2 linked regions of the Sediminitomix flava genome follow. Each later gene encodes a partner of the first gene's protein in a complex. Links are inferred from orthologs where the notes say so. Each region holds a gene or a part of one and is shown in the gene's direction. Other genes may lie near its edges.

Region 1 (7,488 bases):
TTCAAAGCCAGAAGTACTTCGGTTTGATGATCCGAGTTCAAAAACAACAGATGCTTTAGCCGAAACTCCAGCTGTAATACTAGATTGACCAAGACTCTTGAAAATAGAGCCAACGCCTCGTATTTCATTGGAATTTGTATGAACCTCTGGGTCGTATTGAACTTCTTCTTCTCCACTTCCGCTAGCTACCCGAATAAGGTATGGAGCAACAATTCCGATGGAAGGACCTCCTGCAACAATTGCATTAACTTGGACGCCTTGTTCTTTTGCTTTACGGAATAGGATCCATTCTCTACCGAAATGTGGTCTTATAGAGAATAAATAATTGGTTTTTCTAAGAATAAAAGAGTTACCTGTAAAGGCACTGGTTTGCTGTTCTTCTTTCGGATGTTTTACATTTACCATCTCCAATGAAATATGATGGTAAGAATTTTCTCCCGTAGGGGTTCTATTGAAGAGTGTTTTTCGAGACCAACGGATATTGACACCTCCTATAAGTCCTGCATTGGTATTCATATTCAGACCAATTGCCCATTCTTTTTCATAGTTTTCGTCTTCAGCCTCCGGTTGAGGTTTAAGTTGAGCTGAGGATTGAAAATGAATAAAAAAGAGTCCGCAGAAAATTAGATATAGCAATATGGGTTTCATTATATTTGGGGCTAAATTGGGTTCTAGTTTTTTATAGAATTTGAATTGTTTATAACTTAGTGACTAAGATGGAGTTGGTCAATATTTTAGGCTGATTGTATTTTCTTTATACTAGATAATTAAGTAATAGTACTATCATTGCCGAAGAAAACGATATGTTATAGGTGTAATGTATCTGTAAAATTTAAGCCAATTCGATAAGGTAAATTCTTGACTAGTTCACTTCAATTAAATCCGGTATCTGTACCTTTTGCAATGCGAGTTTGCTTAAATACAGAAACTAATAAAATGTTTAGTTCTGAAAGTATAATTCCTATCTTTACATTATGATTATTGCATATACTGATGGCGCATCTTCGGGAAACCCTGGTCCTGGAGGATATGGTGTCGTCTTAATTTCTCCAAAACATAATCTGAGGAAAGAAATTTCTGAGGGTTTTAGATTAACAACAAACAACAGAATGGAGCTTTTGGCAGTGATCAAGGCACTAGAGGCACTAAAAGTAGGAAAACAAGAAATTACTATTCATTCAGATTCCTCTTATGTGGTCAATGCAGTGACAAAAGGTTGGTTGTGGGGATGGATCAAGAAAGATTTTAAGGGGAAAAAAAACAAAGATTTATGGATTAGGTATGCCAATGTAGCCCAGTATCATACGGTACATCTGAAATGGGTAAAAGGTCATGCTGGAATTCCAGAAAATGAACGCTGTGACCAATTGGCCACAGAAGCGGCTAAACAATCAAACTTGAAAATAGACGAAGGCTACGAACAGTCTTAATCAGTGATTTTAAATATGAATACATCGATTATTGTTGCCAAAGCACTAAATGACGTGATCGGGAATGGAAACAAACTTCCATGGTATTTGCCTGCCGATCTGAAACACTTCAAACAACAAACTGAAGGGCATCATGTAATTATGGGAAGAAAAACCTTCGAGTCTATCGTAGACCGAAACGGTAAACCACTTCCTAACCGTACTAATATTATTGTAACAAGTGACCGAGAGTACTATGCAGACGGTTGTGTGTGTGTACATAGTATCGAAGATGCTATTGCTTATGCAAAAGACGCAGGCGAAGATGAAGCATTTATTATTGGAGGAGCACAAGTTTACGAGCAGTCGATAGACTTAGTAGACGTTTTATATATCACAGAAGTTAAAGACTCATTTGAAGGAGATGTTTATTTCCCTTCTGTTATGATGGAAAATTGGGAAGAAATCAGCCGTTTCGATTTTTCAAAAGATGAGAAGAATAAAGTAAACTATGCTTTCGTGAAATACGAACGAAAGTAATTGATATAAATGCTCCTGTTCTACTTTTCTGAATAAGAATGGGAGTAAACTGTTTTCTAGAAGTATTTTTTATGCTCATGTCTTTTACACGCCATTTACTTTATACCTTTTTTCTATTATCCGCAAATCTAGTTTTTGCTCAAAATGGAGGACAACATTCTTTCGAGTTTGTACAAATGCCATTTGATGCAAAAGTTGCGAGTTTAGGAGGTGTAAATGTATCTGCTTACAATGAGGATGTGAGTATGTTTTTATATAACCCATCTTTGCTCACATCACAAGAGCACCAACAATTAGCATTTTCTTATATAGATTATTTTACGTCAACAGGTAGCCAAGTTGTATACAGCTATAGCTTACCGAATGACTTTCAATTAGGATTTGGAGCTTTATACCTCGATCAAGGTACAATACCTGGTTATGACGAAGTGGGGAATCCAACAGGAAGTTTTAATGCTTCTGATGCCCTCATAACATTGGGTTTATCTCATAAGTTATCTTTTTTCTCAATGGGAGTAAACCTAAAATATGCTCAAACAGCTATAGAGCAGTATCGTTCGTCAGCCTTGATGTTTGATATTGGAGGTACATTTACTCACCCAACGAAAGACCTCACATTGGGTCTTGTTTTCAGTAATTTTGGTTTTGCATTCTCAAATTTTGTATCAGAAGAGTTAAGTACTCCTTTTGATATTACGGCAGGGATGACTTTCAAGCCCGAAAAAATGCCTGTAAGATTTTCAGTTACTTATAAGCAATTCAACAACTTTGATATTGCCTACGATGACCCTAAAGATGACAACCAAGATAATGGTTTAGGGGAGCAAACAGACAATACTGTCGGGTTTGCTGACAAATTGGCAAGGCATTTTATAGTTGGAGGAGAATTTGTGTTGGGAAAAGTGCTGAACCTTCGTATGGGGTACAATATCCAGAGAAGACAAGAGATTAGCCATGAAGACCGAAGAGGACTTTCAGGCTTTAGCTTTGGAGGTGATTTAAAATTCTCTAATTGGAGAATAACTTATGCCAATGCCGTTTACCATCAGGCTGGCGCAACCAATACACTAACTTTGAGCGTAAATACCGCAAGTTTTTCTAAGAAGAAAAGAAAAAAGGTAGTTGTAGAATAACATCCCTTCTATTTAGTAATTCTCAGCTAAGATTGTATCCTAAAATGATTAAATGCTTGATCGTTAACAATCTTGCCATTTAAGGTTGTGTTCTGCACAAAGAAAAATATATTGTGTTGAAATTCTCTAAATATTTGATACATGCTGGAACAAGAAAAATACTTAACCCCAAGACAGATTGTAGAAGAGCTAGATAAATATATTATTGGGCAAAACGATGCGAAAAAGAATGTCGCAATCGCACTTCGAAACCGTTGGAGACGTATGAACGTGAGCCATGAAATTCAGAAGGAGATCATGCCTAACAATATTTTGATGATCGGTACAACTGGGGTTGGTAAAACAGAAATTGCCAGAAGACTTGCCAATATCGCGAAAGCTCCATTCGTTAAAGTTGAAGCTTCCAAGTTTACCGAGGTAGGTTATGTAGGTAGAGATGTTGAAAGCATGGTCAGAGATTTGGCTGAGCAAGCTGTCAGCATGGTCAAAGAGCAAAAGCAGAAAGAGGTTAAGGAGAAAGTTGCTCAGACAGTTGAAGACATTATCCTTGATGCGCTTATTCCTCCGCTGAAAACAACAGGAGTAGTAGTCAAAGAAGGAGAGTATGAGTCTCCAGATCATGAGCTAAACGAAAAAACTCGTGAGCGTTTCCGTGAAAAATTGAAAAACGGAGAGCTAGAAGATCGAAAAATAGATATCACAGTAGAAAATCCTGCACCAAACGTAGGGATTTCTGGTGGAGCCATTGATGAAGTTTCTATGATGAATATTCAAGAAATGATCAGTGGTATGATGCCTAAGAAAAGCAAAAAGAGAAAGGTTTCTATTGCTGAAGCTCGTAAACTTCTGATTGAGGAAGAAAGTACAAAACTCATCGATATGGATGAGGTGAAAGAAGAGGCTATCTTCAAAACAGAAAATACAGGTATTATCTTTATTGATGAGATTGACAAGGTAGCTGTAGGATCAGCTTCTAAAGGAGGACCTGATGTTAGCCGTGAAGGAGTACAAAGAGACTTATTACCAATTGTAGAAGGAAGTGCTGTAAATACAAAATACGGTATTATTCACACAGAGCATATCTTATTTATTGCTGCTGGAGCCTTCCATATGGCGAAACCATCAGATTTGATTCCTGAACTTCAAGGACGTTTCCCTATCAGAGTAGAATTGGATAGCTTGTCTAAAGAAGATTTCTTCAGAATATTGAAAGCACCTAAAAATGCTCTTTCAAAACAATATGTAGCACTTTTAGCTTCGGAAGACGTAGAGTTGACATTCAATGAAGATGCGTTGGAAGAAATTGCAGAAGTAGCTTATCATATTAACTCTGAAGTAGAAAATATTGGAGCACGTCGTTTGCATACTGTAATGAGTCATTTATTGAATGAGTTATTATTTGAAGTTCCAGATAAAATTGGACCTAATGCAAAAATCGTGGTTACTAAAGATATGGTAAATGAGCGATTATCAGGGCTTGTGCAGAACAGAGATTTGAGCCAATACATTCTCTAATTTGGGAATTAGTCATAAAACTAAAAAGACCTTCCAGTTAAAATTGGAAGGTCTTTTTATTTCTAGTACAAGAAATATATTTTTTAGAATAAACGTTGAAGGAAACTTTTCTTTTTCTCCATCTCTTTTTTAGGACGTTCTTCGTCTCCAACATAGCTATTGTTAATGTCGAATCCAGAAATGATAGGAACAAAAGTCTTATCAAATAGGAAGTAGAGTTCGAATTCAATTCCCGATTTAAAGGCATAGAGGTGACTTTTACAGAAGTAAACTTTATCGTCTTCAGAAATTAACTTTTTAAGTTTGATTTCAAAAGCCTGTCTATTTAATACCTCGTGAGAAGGGACGTAACCATATATATCAGCATCAGCAAGATTTGCCCATTTTGTGACATAACTTGCAATAACGATATTATCTAGCTCCATGAGCATTGCATCTCTCATTTCTTGATGACCAAGCATATTGGCAGGGACAAGCTTCTCACAGATTTTTTTCTCATTCACTTGATTAACGAGAAGGTATGTCGCACCCGAAAATTTACCTTTTATGTCAGTCCCTAAAACATAAAATGATTCTTGATTATAATGTGCTAGGGCATCCTCTAATTTATCAAAAGCGATTTCGGAATAAGATTTTACAAAGACCTCATCTCCTAACATTTTTGAAAGAGAATGGGCGATATGGTTCAAGGCGATGATTTGGATATTGCCTATTAAAAGTTTTTGGTTCTCTGTGAAAAATGTATTCATAATCTAATGAGAAATAACTAGGAGTTTAAGGTCTTTAATTTTGCTGTGGAAGAGTTGAACAGATATTCTAAAATGGATGGTATATCTAAAGTTAGACAAACATTTCCATTTCCCATGATCGTGGCACCGCTAATAAAGCGGACATTTTCCACAGGTTTACCAAGTGGTTTTTCAATAATTTCTTTTTGTTGGAGTAGTTTATCAACTACAAAGCCAACCATTTTATTGTAAGCAGAAACGACAATAAGGTAGAGTTTTTCATCGTTTGCGTAGCTATCGTAGGTCTTATGCAGGATATTTTCAGAGTAAAGCTCTTCTACAGATGAAGCTCTAAAAATATCATTGAGAAATACTACAGCTATAGTTTCATCAAGGTGAGTAGCAACAAGCCCGTTGCCCACTTTATGTACTTCAGATTTTTTGACTGAAATTACAGCTTCTGTAAACGAAAGAGGAATGGCAAACTCTGCACCACCAAGTATGAAAAGTAAGGCACTTTTTACAGCCATAGATGAAGGTAACCACATACTGAAAGTAGTTCCTTTTCCTACCTCGGTTTCAAAGGTGATTTTTCCCCCGATGGAATCGATGGCTCTTTTGACAACATCCATGCCTACACCTCTTCCCGAGATTTCAGAGACAGTGTCTCTACTTGAAAACCCTGGTTCAAAAATGTATTTAACGATTTCGTCATCGGAAATTGTATTTGCTATATCAGCTGTAATCAAGCCTTTTTCTAAAACTTTCTTTCGAATGATATTAGCATCAATTCCTTTCCCATCATCAATGATGTCGATAATGACATGATCTTTATCGTTATTGGCTCTAAGAGTTAGTGTACCTGCTTCGTTTTTACCCGTTTTTTCTCTTTCCTCTTTACTTTCTAATCCATGACTGACTGCGTTTCTAACTAAGTGGATTAAAGAATCACTGATAATCTGAAGAATGTTTCTGTCAATTTCAATTTCAGTACCTTCTAGAACGAGATTCACCTTCTTGTTTTCCAATTGGGCTACGTCTCTGACTATTCGGTGAAATTTATTGAAAAGAACATTGATCTGAACCAAACGAACTCCCATAACAGAGTATTGGAGATCGGAAGAAATCCGATAAAGTCTGGCAAAGTCATTCCCTCCTTTTTGTCCGTAAACAGTAATCAGACGGTCTTTCTCGATAGCTAATTCACCAACAAGGTTAAGAAGATTATCGAGTTTATTGACAGGTACTTGAACAAGATCTGAAAAACTGATTTGAGGAGAAGAAGACTTTTTAGCTTCTTTTACTTCTTCGTTTAGTTTATCTAATTTTTCTTTTTCTTGCTTTTTGCTATTGTCTGATTTTGGTTCAGGAACAGGAATCTCTTTTACTTTCCGTAAAATGATTTTCAGCTTTGCTTCAATTCCCTTGTATGAAACACTTTCGTCTGTTTTTACACCTTGAATAAGTTCTCCCAACTTATCAACAGCTCTAAAGAGATCATTGAAAATAGCGGTGGTGAGCTCCATCCGATTATTCTTGATCTCACTGAAAATGTCCTCAAGTAGGTGTGCCAAACTAGCGATTGCCTCAAAGCCCATTGCAGCCGCATTAGCTTTAAGTGTATGCGTAATACGAAATACAGCTTCAATAGCATTTTTGTTGGAATGCTCTTTTTCTAGTTCGGTAAATAAACGGTTGAGCTCTTCGAAATTATCAAGTGCTTCAGCAAAGAAGATCTGTTTAAGCTCTTCGTCTTTTGAGTTCATGGCTACAGGGTTAAAAATGGCAGGGAGAACAAAGGATCGTGTGAGACGATTTACTGAAGAACTTTATCAACAGTTTCGTTGAGTTGCTCTGGGGTAAATGGTTTAACGATATAGTCGTCTAAACCTAGTTTTAATCCTTCATCTACTACAGACTGCTGTCCAACGGCACTGATCATAATGATTTTTGCTTGAAGTTCTTCCTCTCTTAATGTTTTCAAGATGTCAAGACCAAGCATATCTGGTAAGATATTGTCTAATGTTATTAGGTCTGGAGATAACTCTAGAGCCATGTCGATTGCTTCTTCACCATTGGCTGCTTGTCCTACAATTTCGTGTCCTTGACTACTAAGAGCATCTTTAATTATTGTTCTCATGTAAAGAGAATCATCGACAATCA
Region 2 (3,980 bases), on another replicon or contig:
CTTCAATCGATAACATTATACCACTCGAAAAACTTCCAAACCTAAAAGTTATCAACTGTACAGGTACACTGATTGAAAACATTGCTCCTTTGGCTAATGCCTCACTACTTAAAGAATTATACTTAGGGCAAACATTTGTTAGATCTGTTACAGAATTAGGAGAAACTTCTAATCTCGAAAAATTAGATTTGTATCAATGTCCAGACTTTAGAGACTTTGGATCTATCGGACAATTGAAAAAACTTAAAATCCTTGCTTTAGATGAAACATCTCTCGCTTCATTGGATTTTGTTACTAACCTACTTTCTCTTGAAGAGTTAAGTATTTCACAAACTTATATTTCTGACCTAAATCCTCTTGTAGCTCTTGAAAGCTTAAGACGTTTAGAGTTCTTTGAGACTAATGTGAAAGACATTGCTCCTCTCAAAAAACTTACTCAATTAGAGTATGTAAACGGAAACAATAACCAAAACATTATCGATATCCAAGATTTCGAGGAATTGAAAAAGCTTAAAGTACTTTACCTTTCGAATACAGGTATTTCTACTTTGAGACCTCTTTCTACTATCGCAGGATTAGAAGAGGTTACTTTCTCTCAAACTCATGTTGAAGATATCAGTCCTTTGAAAGATAATTCAAACTTGAAAACGATCATCTGTACAGGAACTCCAATTGAGAGTATCACTCCTGTTTCAGAGTTGTCAAAGCTTTCAGTTTTCTATATCAGAGATACAAATGTAAGTCAAGAAGAAGTAAGAGCATTTAAAGCTTCTCACCCTGACTGCGAAATTGATAACTAGGAAAAATACGTTCTAGAGGAAAAGGATTCAAGCTTCAAGTTTGAATCCTTTTTTTATTATAAAAGTTCTTGAAATCCTTTATGACAAGCTTTTTAGGAAAACTGTAACTTAAATTCAAGCTTATGACAATTTCTGTCAATTTGGCTGTAAGTATACTAAGGGTTTAATCTTTGTCTTTAAGAATTGAAACCAAAGAGATAAAAATGAAAGAGCAAAAATTCAGATCAACAACCGTCCTTGCGGTCGTAAAAGACGGCAAAGTGGCTATTGGAGCTGATGGACAGGCTACTTTTGGAAATACAGTAGCCAAAAGTAACGTTCGTAAAGTTCGTCGTTTAGCTGATGGAAATATAGCAATAGGCTTTGCAGGTTCTACAGCTGATGCCTTCACTCTTATGGAGCGCTTCGAAGAAAAATTGAGCGCTTACGGAGGAAATATGAAAAGAGCTGCTATTGAGCTTGCTAAAGACTGGCGAATGGATCGCTACTTAAGACGTCTTGAAGCAATGATGATTGTAGCAAATAGAGAAGAGGTTTTGATTATCTCTGGTACAGGAGATGTGATTGAACCAGACCACCAAATTGCCGCTATCGGTTCAGGAAGCATGTACGCACAAGCTGCTGCGCTTTCTATGCTTCGTCATGCAGATCAATTATCAGCCGAAGAAATTGTAAGAGAAGGTTTGAATATCGCTGCTGATATCTGTATCTATACCAATCATAATTTGGTAATTGAAGTATTAGAGTAGAGAGAATGATTATAAACCAAGAGGTTACACCCATTCAAGAACTGTCGAACCCCATTTTTGAGCAAAATGGGGTTCGATTGTTTATAAAAAGGGATGATTTGAACCACCCCGCTATTTCGGGAAATAAACTTCGCAAACTAAAGTACAACCTTATCAAAGCCAAAGAACAAGGGCATACCAAACTTTTGACCTTTGGTGGCGCTTATTCCAATCACATTTACGCTGTGGCTGCAGCAGGAGCTGAATTTGGTTTTGAGACGATTGCCATTATTCGAGGAGAAGAACACTTACCTTTAAATCCCACACTTTCATTTGCATCTTCTAAAGGAATGAAGATCGATTATATGGATCGGACTACTTTTAGGCAAAAGGATAACGAAGATGTTTTAGAAAAGATAAAAGAAAAATGGGGCGATTTTTACCACGTTCCTATGGGGGGAAGCAATGACCTTGCAATTCCAGGTGTAATTGAATTGGCTACCGAAATTAAGAATCAGATTCCTGACCTTAATTACATTTGTACGGCTTGCGGAACAGGTGGAACAATGGCTGGAATTATTGCAGGAAGTGATAAGGATACCAAAATATTAGGCTTTCCAGCGCTTAAAGGCGGTGAGTTTTTAGCAAAAGATATTGATCAATATCTACATCTTCACCAAAATAATGAATTGCCTGACTGGGAATTAATCTGTGATTATCATTTTGGAGGGTACGCAAAGAAGAAACCTGAATTACTTGAGTTCATAGAAAAAATTCAGTCTGAATATCAAATTGAGCTTGAGTTCATCTATACAGCCAAAATGCTTTATGGTGTTTTTGATTTAATAAAGAAAGGATATTTTCCGAAAGGAAGTAAAATTGTAGCTGTCCATACTGGTGGTTTACAGATAAATAAAAAAGGTGAGTAATACTCACCTTCTTTAATAAACCAATTCAATTATTTAAACTTCCATCTTTTGGATAAAAGTGTCTTTAATATTTTTAGAATGGCAAACTAGCCGTCTTTTTTCTGGAATTACAAATTTAATGCAATGTTACTCTTTATTTTGTAAAAACACAAAATTCGAAATATTTTTTGCTAATATTAAGATATAGTTAAGTTAAATACCATTAAAAGAATATAACATCCAATGTGATCCACGTCCAAAGAAATGTATGGTATGACATGTATACCGAAAACACATTTACGAGATACTTTTTCTTTGAATGTATCTTGAACTGAAAGCTTTTCACTAACAACACCAAACAGCCTATAAACCCAATGCCCAACTGCAAAAAGAAGAATGTTTCCATCAGCATAATTTGAGCATCTGCAAGACCCTTACCACTAACTGAAAACCTCAATAGATGTTCAGCAAAAGGATATAAAAAAGTAAAAAGGCAAATTGTTAATACTAAAGCGTACTTTAATAAACTAACCTTATTTCTTCTTGCTGCCCATTTAGCCCAAAAAACACTTGATGTAAGCATGAGCAAAAGAAGATTAACGCCGAAATACATCCAATAATCTAAAGACGTGAAAGTCAAACCTTCTAAAGGTTTATTCAGCTCAATACGTTGAAGAAAATAAACAAACATCATCCCGTTAAGTCCCATACAAAGCAACAAACCAAAACCTATTGCTCCCTTCTGTTGCTCTTTGAGTTTTATTTTATTTTCAACACGCTTGAGGCTAAGTGTCTTCATTCACTTAATGGGTATTATTGTGGGTTAGTAGCATCTTTAATTTTCACATTAAATCCTACATTTATAAGTAGGCGCAAGTAGCATGAGGCAAATCAATGAAAAATACTTGGTTACATCTTGATTTCTTTAACTTCATCGATATCCTTACTTATTTTACAAAATTAATTTCACTTTATCAAGCTCAGCCCTTTATATAAAATTAAGTATATTCAAAAAAATAGCTTATTATTAAGCCATTACTAAAGCCTTACCCCCAATGAATATATGAAAGCATTTTTGAGCAGTTGGACTTTTCTGATAGTAATCCAATTATTACCTATTAAAACACTAGCACAAGAGTCTTACAAAGTCTGGAATGATGAGAAGATCTATGATAAAACAGTAACGGCTGTAAATGCGATCTATCATTGGGAATTTGAAGATGCCCAAAATAAAATAACCGAAATAAAAGCTGTTGTTCCTAACGACCACCCCCTACCTTACTTTCTTGAAGCGATGTATCTTTTTTGGGAAAGAGCACCGATTGGCTATGATTCTCCGGAAGCGAAAAAACATTTCGAACTACTATTAAAAACTGCTGAACTATCAAAAAAAAGGCTCGATGAAGATGAAGAGGATATAGAAGGCTTATTCTTCAGACTTGTTGCACAAAGTATTATTATGAGAGGCTATGCAGAGCAGCATGAAACAATGAAATCTGCGGGTTATGCTTCTGAGGTTTACGGTTTGATTAGAAAAGCGATGT

Evidence for each region. Proteins that work in one complex are often made in the same cells at the same time.
Region 2: the proteins of hslU (region 1) and hslV are in contact, whole or in part, in a solved structure (PDB 1G4A), measured with the Escherichia coli proteins. The link is inferred for Sediminitomix flava from one-to-one orthologs.

What each region holds. Positions count from the first base shown.
Region 1 is NZ_QGDO01000006.1:318,238-325,725, forward strand. What follows is about bases 2,480-5,410. They hold hslU (ATP-dependent protease ATPase subunit HslU), read left to right. Parts: upstream 2,480-3,223; coding sequence 3,224-4,597; downstream 4,598-5,410. Other genes in these bases: porQ (type IX secretion system protein PorQ), read left to right, coding at 2,480-3,082; BC781_RS20485 (chemotaxis protein CheC), read right to left, coding at 4,681-5,346; BC781_RS20490 (chemotaxis protein CheA), read right to left, coding at 5,364-5,410. In the rest of the region: BC781_RS20460 (hypothetical protein), read right to left, coding at 1-648; rnhA (ribonuclease HI), read left to right, coding at 975-1,430; BC781_RS20470 (dihydrofolate reductase), read left to right, coding at 1,446-1,949; more of porQ, read left to right, coding at 2,021-2,479; more of BC781_RS20490, read right to left, coding at 5,411-7,091; BC781_RS20495 (response regulator), read right to left, coding at 7,142-7,488. UniProt on the Escherichia coli protein: ATPase subunit of a proteasome-like degradation complex; this subunit has chaperone activity. The binding of ATP and its subsequent hydrolysis by HslU are essential for unfolding of protein substrates subsequently hydrolyzed by HslV.
Region 2 is NZ_QGDO01000009.1:156,165-160,144, reverse strand. What follows is about bases 1-2,776. They hold hslV (ATP-dependent protease subunit HslV), read left to right. Parts: upstream 1-1,003; coding sequence 1,004-1,549; downstream 1,550-2,776. Other genes in these bases: BC781_RS23305 (hypothetical protein), read right to left, coding at 2,660-2,776; BC781_RS23310 (1-aminocyclopropane-1-carboxylate deaminase/D-cysteine desulfhydrase), read left to right, coding at 1,555-2,457; BC781_RS23320 (leucine-rich repeat domain-containing protein), read left to right, coding at 1-800. Also shown: more of BC781_RS23305, read right to left, coding at 2,777-3,235; BC781_RS23300 (hypothetical protein), read left to right, coding at 3,500-3,980. UniProt on the Escherichia coli protein: Protease subunit of a proteasome-like degradation complex believed to be a general protein degrading machinery. The complex has been shown to be involved in the specific degradation of heat shock induced transcription factors such as RpoH and SulA.